3 regions of the Kitasatospora sp. NPDC023118 genome follow, and region 3 is predicted to be linked to each of the others. Evidence: riboswitches for the same ligand, from Rfam matches in the RefSeq annotation. Region 3 holds a riboswitch; each other region holds the start of a gene.

Region 1 (5,326 bases), on a different contig from region 3:
GGAGCGCGGGTTGCCCACGCCCCAGGCGTTCTGGCCGTAGCCGGGGCCGAGGTCGGTCTCCAGGAAGCCGGGCAGCCTGCCGGTGATGTCGGCGGCCTTCTTGTAGTAGTAGCCGACCTGCTTGGTGCCCCGGTAGTCGCCGTACTCGGGGTTGTTGCGCTCGTTGTGCGCCTCGACGTGCTGGCCGATCACCGTGCCGCCGCTCTGCCCGGTGCGGGCCTGGCTCTCCAGGTCGGCGAGGAACTGCTGGACGGCGCGGGCGTTCGGCGAGGCCTGCGGGTCCCGGGCGAGCAGGTCCCGGCCCACGTCCGGCGGCAGGGTGCGTCCGGGGGCGCCGACCGACACCGGTACCCGCGCGGGCTGTTCGCCGTCGGCCCGGTCGTCCCGGCCCAGCAGCGCGAAGGTGCCCGCGACGACCACGATCCCGGCCGCGGCCAGGACGGCCGGCTTGCCGCGCAGGGCACTGGGCAGGGCCACGACCGCTCCTCCGGTTGCTTGCCGGTACCGACCCCCACGGACGCAACCGGAACACACGTACGAATGACTCCCGAGAGCCTGCCACACTCCCCCGGTCCCGGCGAACGGATCCGCCGGCACCAGGGTGTCACGACAGGTCAGCCGGCCGGGGTGGCCGCCGGTGTGCCCTGCGAACCGGGCGTGGCGGAGCCCGCCGCCTTGGCCCGCCGGAGCAGCTGGCCCTTCACGTGCTCGGCGAAGCCGGAGGCCGCCGCGGTCGCGGTGGCATCGGGGGCGTTTCCGCCCTTCGCCGAACCCTCGACGGTGAAGTAGGCGTACCGGCCCAGGCTGCCGTGCGTGCTGGTGCAGCCGGGGTTGGCGCAGAACGCCGGGGCGCCGGCCGCGGGAAGGCCCTTGAGCTGGCCGGCGTAGTTCTTCATCGCGGTCTCGGCCTGGATCTTGTGGTCGAAGACCGCGACACCGACGGTCACCGCGCTGTCGCCGGAGACGTACGTCGCCCGGAGCACCTTCTGGCAGCCCTGGTCGCCGAGGATCTTGCCGAGACCGCCGGTGGTGGAGTTGCCGTCCCAGCAGGGCTGGTCCAGCGAGACCACGGTCCGGTTCCAGGTCGCGCCGCTGACCGTCACCTGCATCGCGGAGAACAGCGCCCCCGCGTCCTGCGGCGCCGGGTCGGTGGCGGCTTCCCAGATCGGCTTCGACGGGTCGTCCGTCTGGCCGCCCGGGGTCGCGCTCGCGCTCGACGGCCCGGGGGTCGGCTTGCCCGAGGCGGACACGGTGGTGACCGGACCGCCGCCGGCCTTCTTGGTGTCGTCCTTCTTGCCGAGGAGCATCACGCCGCCCGCGGCCAGGCCACCCACCAGGACGACGGCGGCCACGATGCCGATGACCCTCATCCGGCGCTTGCGCTTGCCGTCAGCCTCGTTGCGGTCCGCCAGCGCCTCCCAGTTCGGCTCGACGCGCTGCGGCGGCACGGGCTGCTGGGGCGGCTGCTGCTGCCACTGCGGCTGAGGGGCCGCCGGCTGCACCGGCTGGGGCTGGGGCTGCGGCTGTACCGGCTGGGGCTGCGCGACCGGCTGGGGCTGCGGCTGCGGTACCGGCGGGACCGGCTGCGAGAGCGGCTGCGCGGACGGCACCACCGGCCCGTACGAGGCCGGCGGCGGGCCGAAACCGCCGCTCGGCGGCGGCACCGGACCCGGCACCGCCGACTGCTGATTCTGTACGCCCCCCGGCCCGGCGGGAGGCGTTCCCTGCGGCCCGTGCCCAGGTACGCCGGTTCCGTCGCTCATGCGCCCAGATCGTAGGGCATCCCCCCGACCGTCGATCCGTCCGGTGACCATTCCGTGCCGAAACCAGGACGCGGGCGTGCGGATCCGACCCGCCCGAGGCGCGGATCCGGGCGCCGGACGGGCACGAACCGCCACCCGCCCCAGTACCGCCGGTCATCGCGCCAACACACCACGCCGCACTACATGTGGTGCCGCATCAGTGAGACACCACTACATGTATGCTCACTCCTGCTGTCGATGCAGGGGAACCCGGCGGGAATCCGGGACTGCCCCGCAGCGGTGTGCGGGCGGCTCCAGCAGCCGTGTCCGCGAGTCCGAGTACCTGCCGACCGCGTGCCCACGGCCCTCCCGCAGAGGCCGCGCCAGCACCAGCAGTACACCTCCGGGCCTCGCGGGCGGGCCGGGGAGACACCGTCGCGCGACGCCGTTTGCGTTCGCGCCGTGCTCCCCTGCCCAGACCGGTCCGGTGCCACCCGATCACCGCCGCCGATCGCCGCCAGGAGAGAGCGCCTTGACCACCGCTGCCTCAGCCACCCTGCCCGCCCAGGGCTCCGGTACCGCCTTCACCGACCCGACGGTCTCCGACCCCGGCGGAGCGCTGCTGCGGCTTCTCACCGACCGCAGCGCCGACCTCACCGAGGTGGACCCCGGCCATGTCGCCGCCGCCGCGCTGCGCGGCCGCCACGCCGGCTCGGACTTCGCCGAGCTGCGCGGGCTGGCCGTGGACGCCGCCGCGTCGATGATCGCCGAGGACCCCCAGTACTCGAAGCTGGCGGCCCGTCTGCTCGCACTGGAGATCGTCGACGAGGCGAACAGCCAGGGCGCGGTCTCCTTCTCCGCCTCGATCGCCGTCGGCCACACCGAGGGCCTGATCGGCGACACCACCGCGGCCTTCGTCGCCAAGCACGCCGCCGCCCTGGACGCGCTGATCGACACCGCCGGCGACGACCGCTTCGAGTACTTCGGTCTGCGCACCGTGCAGTCCCGCTACCTGCTGCGCCACCCGATCACCCGCAAGGTGATCGAGACCCCGCAGCACTTCCTGCTCCGCGTCGCCTGCGGCCTGGCGGTCGGCGACTCCGAGCAGTCGGTGCGCGAGGTGGCCGAGCTGTACGGCCTGATGAGCCGCCTGGAGTACCTGACCTCCTCGCCGACGCTCTTCAACTCCGGCACCCGGCACCCGCAGATGTCGAGCTGCTACCTGCTCGACTCCCCGTTGGACAACCTGGACTCGATCTACAACCGCTACGCGCAGATCGCCCGGCTGTCCAAGCACGCCGGCGGCATCGGCCTGTCCTACTCGCGCATCCGCTCGCGCGGCAGCCTGATCCGCGGCACCAACGGCAAGTCCAACGGCATCGTCCCGTTCCTGCGCACCCTCGACTCCTCGGTCGCCGCGGTCAACCAGGGCGGCCGGCGCAAGGGCGCGGCCTGCGTCTACCTGGAGACCTGGCACGCCGACATCGAGGAGTTCCTGGAGCTGCGCGACAACACCGGTGAGGAGGCGCGCCGCACCCACAACCTCAACCTGGCGCACTGGATCCCGGACGAGTTCATGCGCCGGGTCAACGCCAACGCCGACTGGTCGCTGTTCTCCCCCGCCGACGTGCCCGAGCTGGTCGACCTGTGGGGGGCTGACTTCGACGAGGCCTACCGCAAGGCCGAGCAGGCCGGCAAGGCCGTCCGCACCATCCCGGCGCAGACCCTGTACGCCCGCATGATGCGCACCCTGGCGCAGACCGGCAACGGCTGGATGACCTTCAAGGACGCCTCCAACCGCGCCGCCAACCAGACCGCGCTGCCGGGCCGCACGGTGCACTCCTCCAACCTGTGCACCGAGATCCTGGAGGTCACGGACGACTCCGAGACCGCCGTCTGCAACCTCGGCTCGGTCAACCTCGGCGCCCACGTCGCTGCCGGGGCTTCCGCCGACGACCTGCTCGGCGCCATGGACTGGGAGCGGCTGGACGCCACCGTCCGTACGGCCGTGACGTTCCTCGACCGCGTGGTGGACATCAACTTCTACCCGACGGTTGAGGCCGGGACCTCCAACTCCCGCTGGCGGCCGGTGGGCCTCGGCGTGATGGGCCTGCAGGACGTCTTCTTCAAGCTGCGGATCGACTTCGACTCGGCCGAGGCCGCGCGGCTGTCCACGCTCATCGCCGAGCGCATCATGCTCACCGCCTACGAGCGCTCCGCCGACCTGGCCGAGCAGCTGGGCCGCCACGAGGCCTACGGCGAGACCCGCGCCGCCCGCGGCGAGCTGCACATCGACCACTTCCCGACGGCCGCCCCGCAGTGGGCCGACCGCTGGACGGCGCTGCGCGCCCGCATCGCCGTCACCGGCCTGCGCAACTCGCTCCTGCTCGCGATCGCCCCGACCGCGACCATCGCGTCCATCGCCGGCGTGTACGAGTGCATCGAGCCGCAGGTGTCCAACCTGTTCAAGCGCGAGACCCTGAGCGGGGAGTTCCTCCAGGTCAACCCGTACCTGGTGCGCGAGCTCAAGGAGCTCGGCGTCTGGGACCAGCAGACCCGCGACGCCCTGCGCGACGCCAACGGCTCGGTGCAGGAGTTCAACTGGCTGCCGGAGGAGGTCCGTTCGCTCTACCGGACGGCCTGGGAGCTGCCGCAGCGCGCGCTGATCGACCTGGCCGCGGCCCGCATGCCGTACCTGGACCAGAGTCAGTCGCTCAATCTGTTCATGGCGGCGCCGACCATCGGCAAGCTCAGCTCGATGTACGCCTACGCGTGGAAGGTCGGTCTCAAGACCACCTACTACCTGCGCTCGCGCCCGGCCACCCGCATCGCCCAGGCCGCCTCCGGTGCCGCCCGCGCCGCCGCGCCCGTGCCGGTGAACACCCCGACCCTCACCCCGGAGCAGGAAGCCGCCATCGCCTGCTCCCTGGAGAACCCCGAGTCCTGCGAGGCCTGCCAGTGAGCACCCCGAACGAAGACCGCAAGATGCTGCTCGACCCCGGCTTCGAGCTGACCCTGCGCCCGATGCGCTACCCGTCGTTCTACGACCGGTACCGCGACGCGATCAAGAACACCTGGACCGTGGAGGAGGTGGACCTGCACTCGGACGTCGCCGACCTGGCGAAGCTGAGCGAGGGCGAGCGCCACCTGATCGGCCGCCTGGTCGCGTTCTTCGCGACGGGCGACTCGATCGTCGCGAACAACGTGGTGCTGAGCCTCTACAAGCACATCAACTCCCCGGAGGCGCGGCTGTACCTGTCGCGTCAGCTGTTCGAGGAGGCCGTCCATGTGCAGTTCTACCTGACGCTGCTGGACACCTACCTGCCCGACCCGGAGGACCGCGCGGCTGCCTTTGCTGCCGTGGAGAACATCCCCTCCATCGCGCAGAAGGCCAAGTTCTGCTTCAAGTACATGAACGCGGTCGACCACATCGAGTCGCTGCAGACGAAGGAGGACCGCCGCGCGTTCCTCCTGAACCTGATCTGCTTCGCGGCTTGTGTGGAGGGCCTGTTCTTCTACGGCGCCTTCGCCTACGTGTACTGGTTCCGGAGCCGGGGTCTGCTGCACGGCCTTGCGACCGGTAC
Region 2 (5,326 bases), on a different contig from region 3:
GGAAGCCCGCCTACAACGCGGTGCTCACCACCCTGGACGGCGCCGGCGGCGGGACGCCGGGCGGCGGCATCACCTCGGGCACCGTCTACACGCTCTCCGCGACGGGAGCCTCCGGTCGCGTCCTCGACGAGTACGCGGGACAGAACGGCAACGGCACCCCGCTCCAGGTGTGGGACGCCAGTGGCGCCACCAACCAGCAGTGGCGGGCCACCAGGAACGGCGACGGCTCCTACACCCTGACCAACATCGCCAGCGGCCGGGTACTGGACGAACCGGGCAACCAGACCGGCAACGGCACCAGGGTGCAGGTCTGGGACTCCAACGGCGGCGCCAACCAGCACTGGAAGGCCGCCCGGAACAGCGACGGCTCGTACACGCTGACCAACATCGCCAGCGGCCGAGCCCTGGAGACCCCCGGCAACCAGACCGCCAACGGCACCGCCGTCCAGATCTGGGACTCCTGGGGCGCCGCCAACCAGCACTGGAACCTCAGGTCGTCCGGGTCCGGGTCGTCCGCCCCGACGCCGACCTCAACGGGCGGCTCGTGTGCGCTGCCGTCGACCTACCGCTGGTCCTCGACCGGTGCGCTGGCGCAGCCCGCGAATGGGTGGGGTGCGCTGAAGGACTTCACCGACGTCGTCTACAACGGCAAGCACCTGGTCTACGCGTCGAACGTCACGGGCTCGTCGTACGGTTCGATGGCGTTCGCTCCCTTCACCAACTGGTCGGACATGGCCTCGGCCGGCCAGACCGGCATGAACCAGAACGCGGTGGCGCCCACCCTGTTCTACTTCGCACCCAAGAAGATCTGGGTGCTGGCGTACCAGTGGGGTCAGTGGCCGTTCATCTACCGCACCTCCAGCGACCCGACCAACCCCAACGGCTGGTCCGCGCCGCAGCCGCTGTTCACCGGCGGCATCCCCGGCGCCGCCCCGATCGACCAGACCCTGATCGCCGACGACCAGAACATGTACCTGTTCTTCGCCGGTGACAACGGCAACATCTACCGGGCGAGCATGCCGATCGGGAACTTCCCCGGCAACTTCGGCTCGTCCTACACGACGGTCATGAGCGACTCGACGAAGAACCTGTTCGAGGCGCCCCAGGTCTACAAGGTCCAGGGCCAGAACCAGTACCTCATGATCGTCGAAGCCCGCGGCGCGAACGAGCAGCGCTACTTCCGCTCGTTCACCGCCACCAGCCTGAGCGGTTCCTGGACCCCGCAGGCCGCCAGCGAGAGCAACCCGTTCGCGGGCAAGGCCAACAGCGGCGCCACCTGGACCAACGACATCAGCCACGGCGACCTGATCCGCAACAACCCCGACCAGACCATGACCATCGACCCCTGCAACCTGCAGTTCCTCTACCAGGGCAAGTCCCCCACCGCGACCGGCCCCTACGACCAACTGCCATGGCGGCCGGGCGTCCTCACCCTGCAGCACTGACCCACCTGATCCACAGTGACCGAGATCGAGTGCGGCTCTCCGGCAAGGAGGTAAGCCGTTAACGGCACTGGCGAATCTAACTGCTGACCGACACTCGCTGCCGCGAGGAACCCCAGCCGCGCGTCGGCTGGGGTTCCTCTCTCTCGCGCACATGGACCAGGTGGCGAACGCGCACATCACCGGACTGCTGTTCGGCCCCGGGCGGCTTGCACTCAACTCCGCCCGCCGACAGCCGAGTCCAGAACGGGCCGCTGTGGTCGAACGGCTCGGTTGACCCGCACAGCACCATCTACTGGGCCCAGAGCGACCTCACCCTCAAGACCACCCAGCCGCTCACCTCGCTCACCGTGGAGCTGCGCATCGCACAGACCGGCGGCGTGCAGAACACCGGCAACTGGCGAACACTGCCGAGCGAAGACTTCACCGTCACCGTCCAGGAGTCCGGCGCTGCACTGGTCTACCGCTGGGTGCTCAAGCCGGGCCGTACCGTGCCGGCCGGGCAGCATGAATTCGCCGCCCAGTACAACCACGCCACCGGCGCGCGCAATACCACGAACGACAGCTACCGCATCGACGCGCAGACCCCGGCCGGTTCCGCCTCAGTCTGGGGCGGGTTCACCCCTGCGCCCTCGACCCGCCCTTCACCGACTTCATCGAAGTGATCACCGGCATGCGCAAGGGCGAAGCCTCGGCCTGCACTGGGACGACGTCCACCTCGACGAGGACGTACTGTTCGTCCGCTACACCCTCTCCTGCGTCGACAACCGCCACACGCACGATCCTCGAGCTGTGGGTGCCGGCGGAGGAGTTGGACGAGTTCAACCGGCACATCGTCGGCCGCATCGAGGTGGTGCACGAGTTCCGGCCGCAGCCCCACGTGGAGGCGAGCCTGTGATGGTCTTCCGCTGTGTGCACTGCAACCAGCCCCTGACCGAGTCATTGACGCTGCTCGCGCCGTTCCCGAGGCGGCCCGAGCCGGAGCAGCGGGAGGCTGTTGGGTTCGTGGTGTCCGCAGTTGGCTGCCGACGTCTCGTATGGCCGGTGGAGGTCCTTGAGCCGGCCAGCACCTGCCTGACCATGCCTGATACCTTGCCATCGCCGTGGTGTTCGGGAAACCGGTCTGATTCCGGTGCGGCCCTCGCCACTGTTGCCGCGGAGTTCCGCGGCCCTCGCTGACCGGCTTGCCCAGCGGTCAGGGCCACTGGGCGGGCTGGAAGAGCCGCCCGGGAAGGTCGGCCGCGGCGCGTCGATGCGGAAGCCAGGAGACCGGCCACGGCGCGACATGTTCCACGAGGGTTTTGGAGAACACGTGCCCAACGGTCAGCCACGCCCGTTCCGTTCCATATGTTCCGTTCGTCCCACAGGTCCGATACGTGTCGGCCGGGCAATCACGGCCTTCCTGTTCATCGGCGCGCTCGGAGGTTGCGCGGGCGCCCCCGCGCCCGTCGCGTCCGGCGGGGCGACCGAAGGCGCCGCGCAGGTCAGCGTGGACAACTGCGGGACCACCGTCACGGTCGGCGCGCCGCCCGGCCGGCTGGTGACGCTCAACCAGGGCGCCACCGAGGTGGCCCTGGCCCTCGGCCTGCAGTCCCGCATGGCCGGTACCGCCTACCTCGACGACTCCGTCCCGGAGAAGTGGAAGGCGGCCTACGACTCCGTCCCGGTGCTCTCCAAGGAGTATCCGACGAAGGAGAAGCTCCTCGCGGCCCGTCCCGACTTCCTGTACGCCTCCTACGCCAGCGCGTTCACCGACAAGGTCGCGGGCACCCGGGAGGAACTGCGCGGCCAGGGCATCCCGTCGTATGTGTCCCCGTTCGGCTGCTCGGACAAGAGCAAGGTGGCGCCGACGACCTGGCAGGCGGCGTGGGGCGAACTGAACGACGTCGCCAAGGTCTTCGGTGTCCCGGAGCGGGCCACCGCGATCCAGCAGCAGCAGGAGCAGCAGCTGGCCCGGTTGACGGCGACGGCTGCGGGCAAGGGCCTGAAGGTCCTGTGGTTCGACTCGGACACCAAGACGCCGTTCGTCGGCGCCGGCCACGGCGGGCCCCAGCTCGTGCTCGACGCCGTCGGCGCCCGCAACGTCTTCGCGGACCTGCCCGGTGGCTGGCAGAACGTGAGCTGGGAGAAGGTCGTCGCGGCGGACCCGGACGCCATCGTGCTCGCGGACGCGAGCTGGGACACGGCCCAGTCCAAGATCGACTACCTCACGAACGACCCGGTGCTGAGCAAGCTCACCGCCGTGCAGCGCAAGGCCTTCGTGGTGGTGCCGTTCTCGGAGTCGACCCCCGGCGTGCTGCTCGCCGACGGCGCCGCCAAGGTGTCCGCGGGACTCGGCCGACTGCACCCGGATTCATGACCACCGCACCCCACCCCGTCGCGCGGCGCTCCGGTCCGGGCCGCGCGACGGCGGCCCTGACCGTCGGTGTGGCCCTGCTGCTGACCGCCGTGCTCCTCGGCCTGGCCGTGGGCTCGCAACACGAGTCAGTCCGGACCGTGATCGACGTCGTCCTGCGCCGGCTCGGGCTGGGCGACCCGAACGTGACGCTGCTGGACGACCAGATCGTCTGGCAGCTGCGGCTGCCCCGGGTGCTGGGAGCGGCCGCCACCGGCGCCGGCCTCGCGGTCTGCGGTGCGGTGCTGCAGACGCTGACCGGGAACGATCTGGCCGATCCCTTCCTCCTCGGGATCTCGGAGGGAGCCGCGGCCGGCGCGGTCACCGTGATCGTCCTCGGCGTCGGCGTGTCCGGCGCCGTGGGCACCGGCGCGGTGGCGACGGCGGCCTTCGCCGGTGCCCTGCTCGCCGCCGTCGTCGTCCTGGCACTGGCCGGCGCGCGCAGCCGGTCACTTCCGACCGCCCGGACCGTGCTCGCCGGCATCGCGGTCGGGCAGATGTGCGGGGCCTACACCTCGTTCGTCGTGATGGTTCTCGGGGACCGCAACGCGGCGCGCGGTGTCATGGAGTGGACGCTGGGCTCGGTCGCCGGCGTGCGGTGGCCCACTGCCGTCTTCCTGATCGCGGTCGCGCTGGTCGGTGTCACGGTCCTGGCCTCCTCGGCCCGCGACCTGGACGCCTTCGCCTTCGGCGAGACCGCCGCCCGCTCCCTCGGCGTCCACGTCGACCGCACCCGCTGGGCCCTCGTCGCCACCGCCGCGCTGGTGACCGCGTGCCTGGTCGCCAACACCGGCGTCATCGGGTTCCTCGGCCTGGTCGTACCCCACGTGGTCCGTCTCGTCTGCGGCCCGCGGCACGCCCTCCTGCTGCCCGTGTCGGCGCTGGTGGGCGCGTCCCTCCTGGTGGGCAGCGACATCGTGGCGCGCTCGCTCCTGCCCGACCGGGAGATCCCCGTCGGCGTCATCACGGCCGGGCTCGGAGCACCCTTCTTCGCCTGGCTGCTGTGGCGCCAGGGGCGGACCGACGGGAGGGGCCAGTGACGGTGACGCCACCCTTCGAACTGCGCGCCGAGGGAATCGGCGTGCGAATCGGCGCAGCCACCCTGCTGGACGAGGTCTCGCTCGCGTTCGGCCCCGGCCGGATCACGGGCCTGCTCGGGCCCAACGGCGCCGGGAAGACCACCTTGCTGCGCGCGGTCGCCGGACTGACCCGGCCGAGCGCGGGGCGGGTCCTGCTGGACGGAGCGGACCTCCACGCGCTCACGGCCCGCCGACGAGCACGACGGGTGGCCTTCATGGAGCAGCAGGCGGACACCCGGCTGTCGCTGCCGGTCCGTCAGGTCATCGAGCTCGGACGCACGCCGCACCGCGGCCGCTGGCCCGTGCCGACGGACTCCGCCGCCGACGCCCACGAGCGGTCCGTGTTCGCCGAGGCCGTCGCCGCGGCCGACGTCGGCCACCTGCTCGACCGGTCCTGGCCGACGCTGTCG
Region 3 (5,326 bases):
GTACTCGGCGAGGTAGCCGTAGCCACCGTGCAGTTGGAGCGCCTGGTTGGCGACCTCGAAGCCGGTGTCGGTGGCGTGCCGTTTGGCCATCGCGCACAGCTGCGGTGCCCGTCGGTCGCCCCGGTCCAGGGCGGTCGCCGCGCGCCACACGAGCGCCCTCGCCGCCTCCAACTCCGTCGCCATGTCGGCAAGTCGGAACTGCAGCGCCTGGGCGTGCAGCAGTCGGGCCCCGAACGCCTCACGGTCGGCCAGATAGGCCACCGCGCGTTCCAACGCACTCTGGGCGCCGCCCAGCGAGCAGGCCGCGATGCCGAGCCGGCCGCCGTTGAGGCCACCCATGGCGATGCGGAAGCCCTCGCCCTCCGCTCCGAGCAGGCGGTCAGCGGGCAGCCGGACGCCGTCCAGCAGCACCTGCCGGGTCGGCTGGGCGTTCCAGCCCATCTTGTGCTCGTTCGGGCCGAAGGACAGCCCCCGGTCGTCGCGGTCCACGAGGAACGCGGAGACGCCGTCCGGCCCCGGGCCGCCGGTCCGCGCCATCACCACGTACACCTGGGACGTGCCCGCCCCGGAGATGAACTGCTTGACGCCGTCCAGCACCCACTGGTCGCCGTCGCGCACGGCCCGGGTGGTGAGCGCGGCGGCGTCGGAGCCGGCGCCGGGCTCGGTGAGGCAGTAACTGCCCAACTGTTCGGCGGTGCAGAGCGCCGGCAGCCAGCGGGCACGCTGCGTCTCGGTCCCGTAGCGGTCCACCATCCAGCCGACCATGTTGTGAATGGACAGGTAGGCGGCGATCGACGGGCAGCCGGTCGCGAGCGCCTCGAAGGCGACGACCCCGTCCAGTCGGGAGAGCCCCGATCCGCCGACGTCCTCGCGCACGTACACACCGGCCAGGCCCACGTCCGCTGCCTTGCGCAGCACGTCGACCGGGAAGTGCTTGTCCTGGTCCCATGCCACCGCGTGCGGGGCGAGGTACTCGTCGGCGAAGGCCCGGGTCGCCTCCGCGATGGCGCGCTGGTCCTCCGTCAGATCGCTTGCGTGCACCGTACTCATCCCATCGTCGGCATGGTGAAGCTCGCGCCCTCCTTGACCCCGGAGGGCCAGCGCGAGGTGACGGTGCGGGTGCGGGTGTAGAAGCGGATCGAGTCCGGGCCGTGCTGGTTGAGGTCGCCGAAGCCGGAGCGCTTCCAGCCGCCGAAGGTGTGGTACGCGATCGGCACTGGGATCGGCACGTTGACCCCGACCATGCCGGTGTTCACCCGGCGGGCGAAGTCCCGGGCGGTGTCGCCGTCCCGGGTGTAGATGGCCACGCCGTTGCCGAACTCGTGCTCACTCGGCAGCCGCAGCGCCTCCTCGTAGTCAGTGGCGCGGACCACGGTCAGGACCGGGCCGAAGATCTCCTCCCGGTAGATCCGCATGTCGGGTGTGACCCGGTCGAACAGCGAGGCGCCGAGGAAATAGCCCTCCTCGTGGCCGGGAAGGCGGAAGTCCCTTCCGTCCACGACGAGTTCGGCTCCCTCCTGGACCCCGAGGTCCAGGTAGCCGCGGACGCGCTCCAGGGCGTCGCGGCCGACCAGCGGACCGAAGTCGGCCGCCGGGTCGTCCGAGCGGCCGACCTTCAACGCGGCGATCCGCTCGACCAGCTTCGCCACCAGCGCGTCCGCGGTCTCGTCCCCCACCGGGACGGCGACCGAGATCGCCATGCAGCGTTCGCCGGCCGAGCCGTAGCCGGCGCCGATGAGGGCGTCGGCGGCCTGGTCGAGATCGGCATCCGGCATCACGATCATGTGGTTCTTCGCTCCGCCGAAGCACTGTGCGCGCTTGCCGCGCGCTGCCGCGGTCGCGTAGACGTACTGGGCGATCGGGGTCGAGCCGACGAATCCGAGCGCCTCGACCCGTGGGTCCTCCAGCAGCGTGTCCACGGCCTCCTTGTCGCCGTTGACGACGTTGAGCACGCCCGGGGGAAGCCCCGCTTCGAGGAAGAGCTCGGCCAGGCGCAGCGGCACCGAGGGGTCGCGCTCGGAGGGCTTGAGGACGAAGGCGTTGCCGCAGGCCAGCGCGGGCGCGGCCTTCCAGAGCGGGATCATCGCCGGGAAGTTGAACGGTGTGATGCCCGCGACCACGCCGAGTGGCTGGCGCATCGAGTACACGTCGATGCCGGTGCCGGCGTTGTCGCTGAACTCGCCCTTCAGCAGGTGCGGGATCCCGGCGGCGAACTCCACGACCTCCAGGCCGCGCTGGATGTCGCCGTGGGCGTCGGCCACGGTCTTGCCGTGCTCGGCGGACAGCAGCCGGGCCAGGTCCTCCTTCTCCTGCTCGACCAGCTGCAGGAAGCGCAGCAGCACCCGCGCCCGCCGCTGCGGGTTCCAGGCGGCCCACTCGGGCTGGGCCTGCGCGGCGTCGGCGATCACCGCCTCGACCTCGGCCCGGTCGGCCAGCGGCACCCGGGCCTGCACCCGGCCGGTGTTGGGGTCGTACACGTCGCCGAAACGGCCGGACGTCCCGGCGATGCGCTTGCCGCCGACGAAATGGGTCAGTTCACGGACCATCGGTTCCTTCTCTCATCGTGGATGGGGAGAGGAGGAATGGAGAGACCACCGCCACCGTCCGGGCACACGGTCGTGGGCGCCTACGGCAGTTCGGCGGTTGACGTCAGCGTCAGGGGCGGAGTTGTGCCCCGACGGTCAGCACGGCAGAGCAAGGGGCAGCGAAACGGGAAAGGCAGCCCGGAGTCATGCGTGTCGTCTCCATCCTCGTGGAAAACACGGACCACCCGCGGCCGGTATCCTGACTCCCGGATCCACGCCCGCCCCCAGGCCTTCCCGGCTGGCTGCCAGTGGCCGTCATCCACGAGGACGAACTCCCCGGTCACAGTGGCGGGACCGTGCCGGACTCACACCGGCTTCCCTGACACCGCGGACCTGGCATCGACCATATAGTTGGACGTCCTAGTAAGTCCAGAGGCCCGTGCACCGCGGCGCGCCCTGGGAATCCCCGCCACTGGCCCCCGTGGGCTTGCCCATCGGCCAGGGAGGCCCCGCCCCACCGGCGGCGCGGTGCCAACCAGCGACCCCGGATGCATCCCGCGTGCAGAGGAACCCCAGCCGACGCACGGCTGGGGTTCCTCTGCACGCGATGATCGATGGTCGGCGGGCGGGGCGTTCGTGCCGTGCCTCGCACGCCCGCGTGTCGGCCGGGCGCGCCCGATCGCCGTCGCCCCGGATCAGGTGGGTCAGCGTTGCAGGGTGAGGAGGCCCGGCCGCCAGGGGAGTTGGTCGTAGGGGCCGGTCGCGGTGGGGGACTTGCCCTGGTAGAGGAGCTGGAGGTTGCAGGGGTCGATGGTCATGGTCTGGTCGGGGTTGTTGCGGACCAGGTCGCCGTGGCTGATGTCGTTGGTCCAGGTGGCGCCGCTGTTGGCCTTGCCCGCGAACGGGTTGCTCTCGCTGGCGGCCTGCGGGGTCCAGGAACCGCTCAGGCTGGTGGCGGTGAACGAGCGGAAGTAGCGCTGCTCGTTCGCGCCGCGGGCTTCGACGATCATGAGGTACTGGTTCTGGCCCTGGACTTTGTAGACCTGGGGCGCCTCGAACAGGTTCTTCACGGTGTCGGTCATGACCGTGGTGTAGGAGGAGCCGAAGTTGCCGGGGAAGTTCCCGATCGGCATGCTCGCGCGGTAGATGCTGCCGTTGTCACCGGCGAAGAACAGGTACATGTTCTGGTCGTCGGCGATCAGGGTCTGGTCGATCGGGGCGGCGCCGGGGATGCCGCCGGTGAACAGCGGCTGCGGCGCGGACCAGCCGTTGGGGTTGGTCGGGTCGCTGGAGGTGCGGTAGATGAACGGCCACTGACCCCACTGGTACGCCAGCACCCAGATGTTCTTCGGCGCGAAGTAGAACAGGGTGGGCGCCACCGCGTTCTGGTTCATGCCGGTCTGGCCGGCCGAGGCCATGTCCGACCAGTTGGTGAAGGGAGCGAACGCCATCGAGCCGTACGACGACCCCGTGACGTTCGACGCGTAGACCAGGTGCTTGCCGTTGTAGACCACGTCGGTGAAGTCCTTCAGCGCACCCCACCCGTTCGCGGGCTGCGCCAGCGCACCCGTCGAGGACCAGCGGTACGTCGACGGCAGGGGACAGCTGCCGCCCGGCGGGGTCGACGTCCCGGACAGGCCCGTCCACTTCTGGTTGCTGCCGCCGTTGCACGTCCAGATCTGCACGGCCGTGCCGTTGGCGGTGCCGGCACCAGTGACGTCCAGGCACAGCCCGGACTCGACGCCGACGATCGTGCCGTCGGAGTTCACCCGCCACTGCTGGTTCGTGCCACCGCTGCAGGTCCAGATCTGCACCCGGGTACCGGCCGTGGTGGCGTGGCCCGGCACGTCCAGGCACTTGTTGCCGTACACGGTCAGCTGGTTGCCGGTCGTCGATGTCCAGAGCTGGTTGGTGCCGCCCGAGCAGTCGAAGATCTGCAGGGATGCGCCGTCGCTCCGGTCGGCGTTCGACACGTCGAGGCACCGACCGGAACCCGTACCGCGCAAGGCGCCGCTGGTGTCCGCCTGAGCGGGGGTCGCGACGAGCATCGCCGCCAGTGCCGCCACGGCCGCGACCACGGCGGTGAGCACCGCGGGCAGCGGCCTGCGGCTGGAATTTCGTTCGTGCATGGGATCTCCTTCGTGAATGGATGGAGCTGTCATCCGGCCGGTCTTGTCATCGCTCACATGTCGGACGCCGCGCCTGCCGTGAGCGTGCGCGCCCGGGGCTCAGCTCACTTGAAGTTCCAGTGCTGGTTGGCACCGCCGTTGGAGTCCCAGACCTGCACAGGAGTGCCGTTGGCGGTCTGACCGCCGGGGATCTCCAGGGCGCGGCCGCTGGCGAGGTTGGTCAGCGTGTAGGAGCCGTCGTCGTTCCGGTCGGCGCGCCAGTGCTGGTTGGCGCCGCCGTTGGCGTCCCAGACCTGCATCCTGGTCCCGTTGCCCGTCTGGTTGCCCGGCTCGTCCAGGGCGCGGCCGCTGGCGAGGTTGGTCAGCGTGTAGGAGCCGTCGCTGTGCTTGGTGGCGCGCCACTGCTGGTTGGCGGCAGTGCCGGCGTCCCACACCTGGAGCGGGGTGCCGTTGCCGTTCTGTCCGGCGGGCTCGTCGAGGACGCGTCCGGCGGCCGCGTCGGAGAGCGTGTAGACCGTGCCGGAGACGATGCCCCCGCTCGGCGTGCCGCCGCTGCCGCTGCCCAGGGCCGAGAGAACCGCGCTGTACGCGGGCTTCTTGTTGCCGTTGTTGTCGAACAGCAGCGGGTTCTCGCCGCCGCGCCAGGAGTCGCTGTCGCGGATTCCCCACACG

Evidence for each region. A riboswitch is a leader RNA that binds a small molecule or an ion and turns the genes downstream of it on or off. The one in region 3 is predicted to bind cobalamin.
Region 1: another riboswitch for cobalamin. It lies ahead of ACZ3UD_RS07870 (ribonucleoside-diphosphate reductase subunit alpha); the one in region 3 lies ahead of ACZ3UD_RS20110 (CoA-acylating methylmalonate-semialdehyde dehydrogenase).
Region 2: another riboswitch for cobalamin. It lies ahead of ACZ3UD_RS31135 (ABC transporter substrate-binding protein); the one in region 3 lies ahead of ACZ3UD_RS20110 (CoA-acylating methylmalonate-semialdehyde dehydrogenase).

Annotation. Positions count from the first base shown of each region.
Region 1 is NZ_JBVHHW010000004.1:355,192-360,517, forward strand. It holds gene ACZ3UD_RS07860 (glycoside hydrolase family 26 protein) at 1-477, opposite strand, end outside; gene ACZ3UD_RS07865 (hypothetical protein) at 615-1,763, opposite strand; cobalamin riboswitch at 1,982-2,107, shown strand; gene ACZ3UD_RS07870 (ribonucleoside-diphosphate reductase subunit alpha) at 2,299-4,704, shown strand; gene ACZ3UD_RS07875 (ribonucleotide-diphosphate reductase subunit beta) at 4,728-5,326, shown strand, end outside.
Region 2 is NZ_JBVHHW010000032.1:6,052-11,377, reverse strand. It holds gene ACZ3UD_RS31145 (non-reducing end alpha-L-arabinofuranosidase family hydrolase) at 1-1,445, shown strand, start outside; gene ACZ3UD_RS31140 (hypothetical protein) at 1,652-2,107, shown strand; cobalamin riboswitch at 2,530-2,734, shown strand; gene ACZ3UD_RS31135 (ABC transporter substrate-binding protein) at 2,932-3,801, shown strand; gene ACZ3UD_RS31130 (FecCD family ABC transporter permease) at 3,798-4,877, shown strand; gene ACZ3UD_RS31125 (ABC transporter ATP-binding protein) at 4,874-5,326, shown strand, end outside.
Region 3 is NZ_JBVHHW010000014.1:140,761-146,086, forward strand. It holds gene ACZ3UD_RS20105 (acyl-CoA dehydrogenase family protein) at 1-1,050, opposite strand, end outside; gene ACZ3UD_RS20110 (CoA-acylating methylmalonate-semialdehyde dehydrogenase) at 1,047-2,546, opposite strand; cobalamin riboswitch at 2,758-2,950, opposite strand; gene ACZ3UD_RS20115 (non-reducing end alpha-L-arabinofuranosidase family hydrolase) at 3,230-4,654, opposite strand; partial or broken gene ACZ3UD_RS20120 (glycoside hydrolase family 10 protein) at 4,762-5,326, opposite strand, start outside.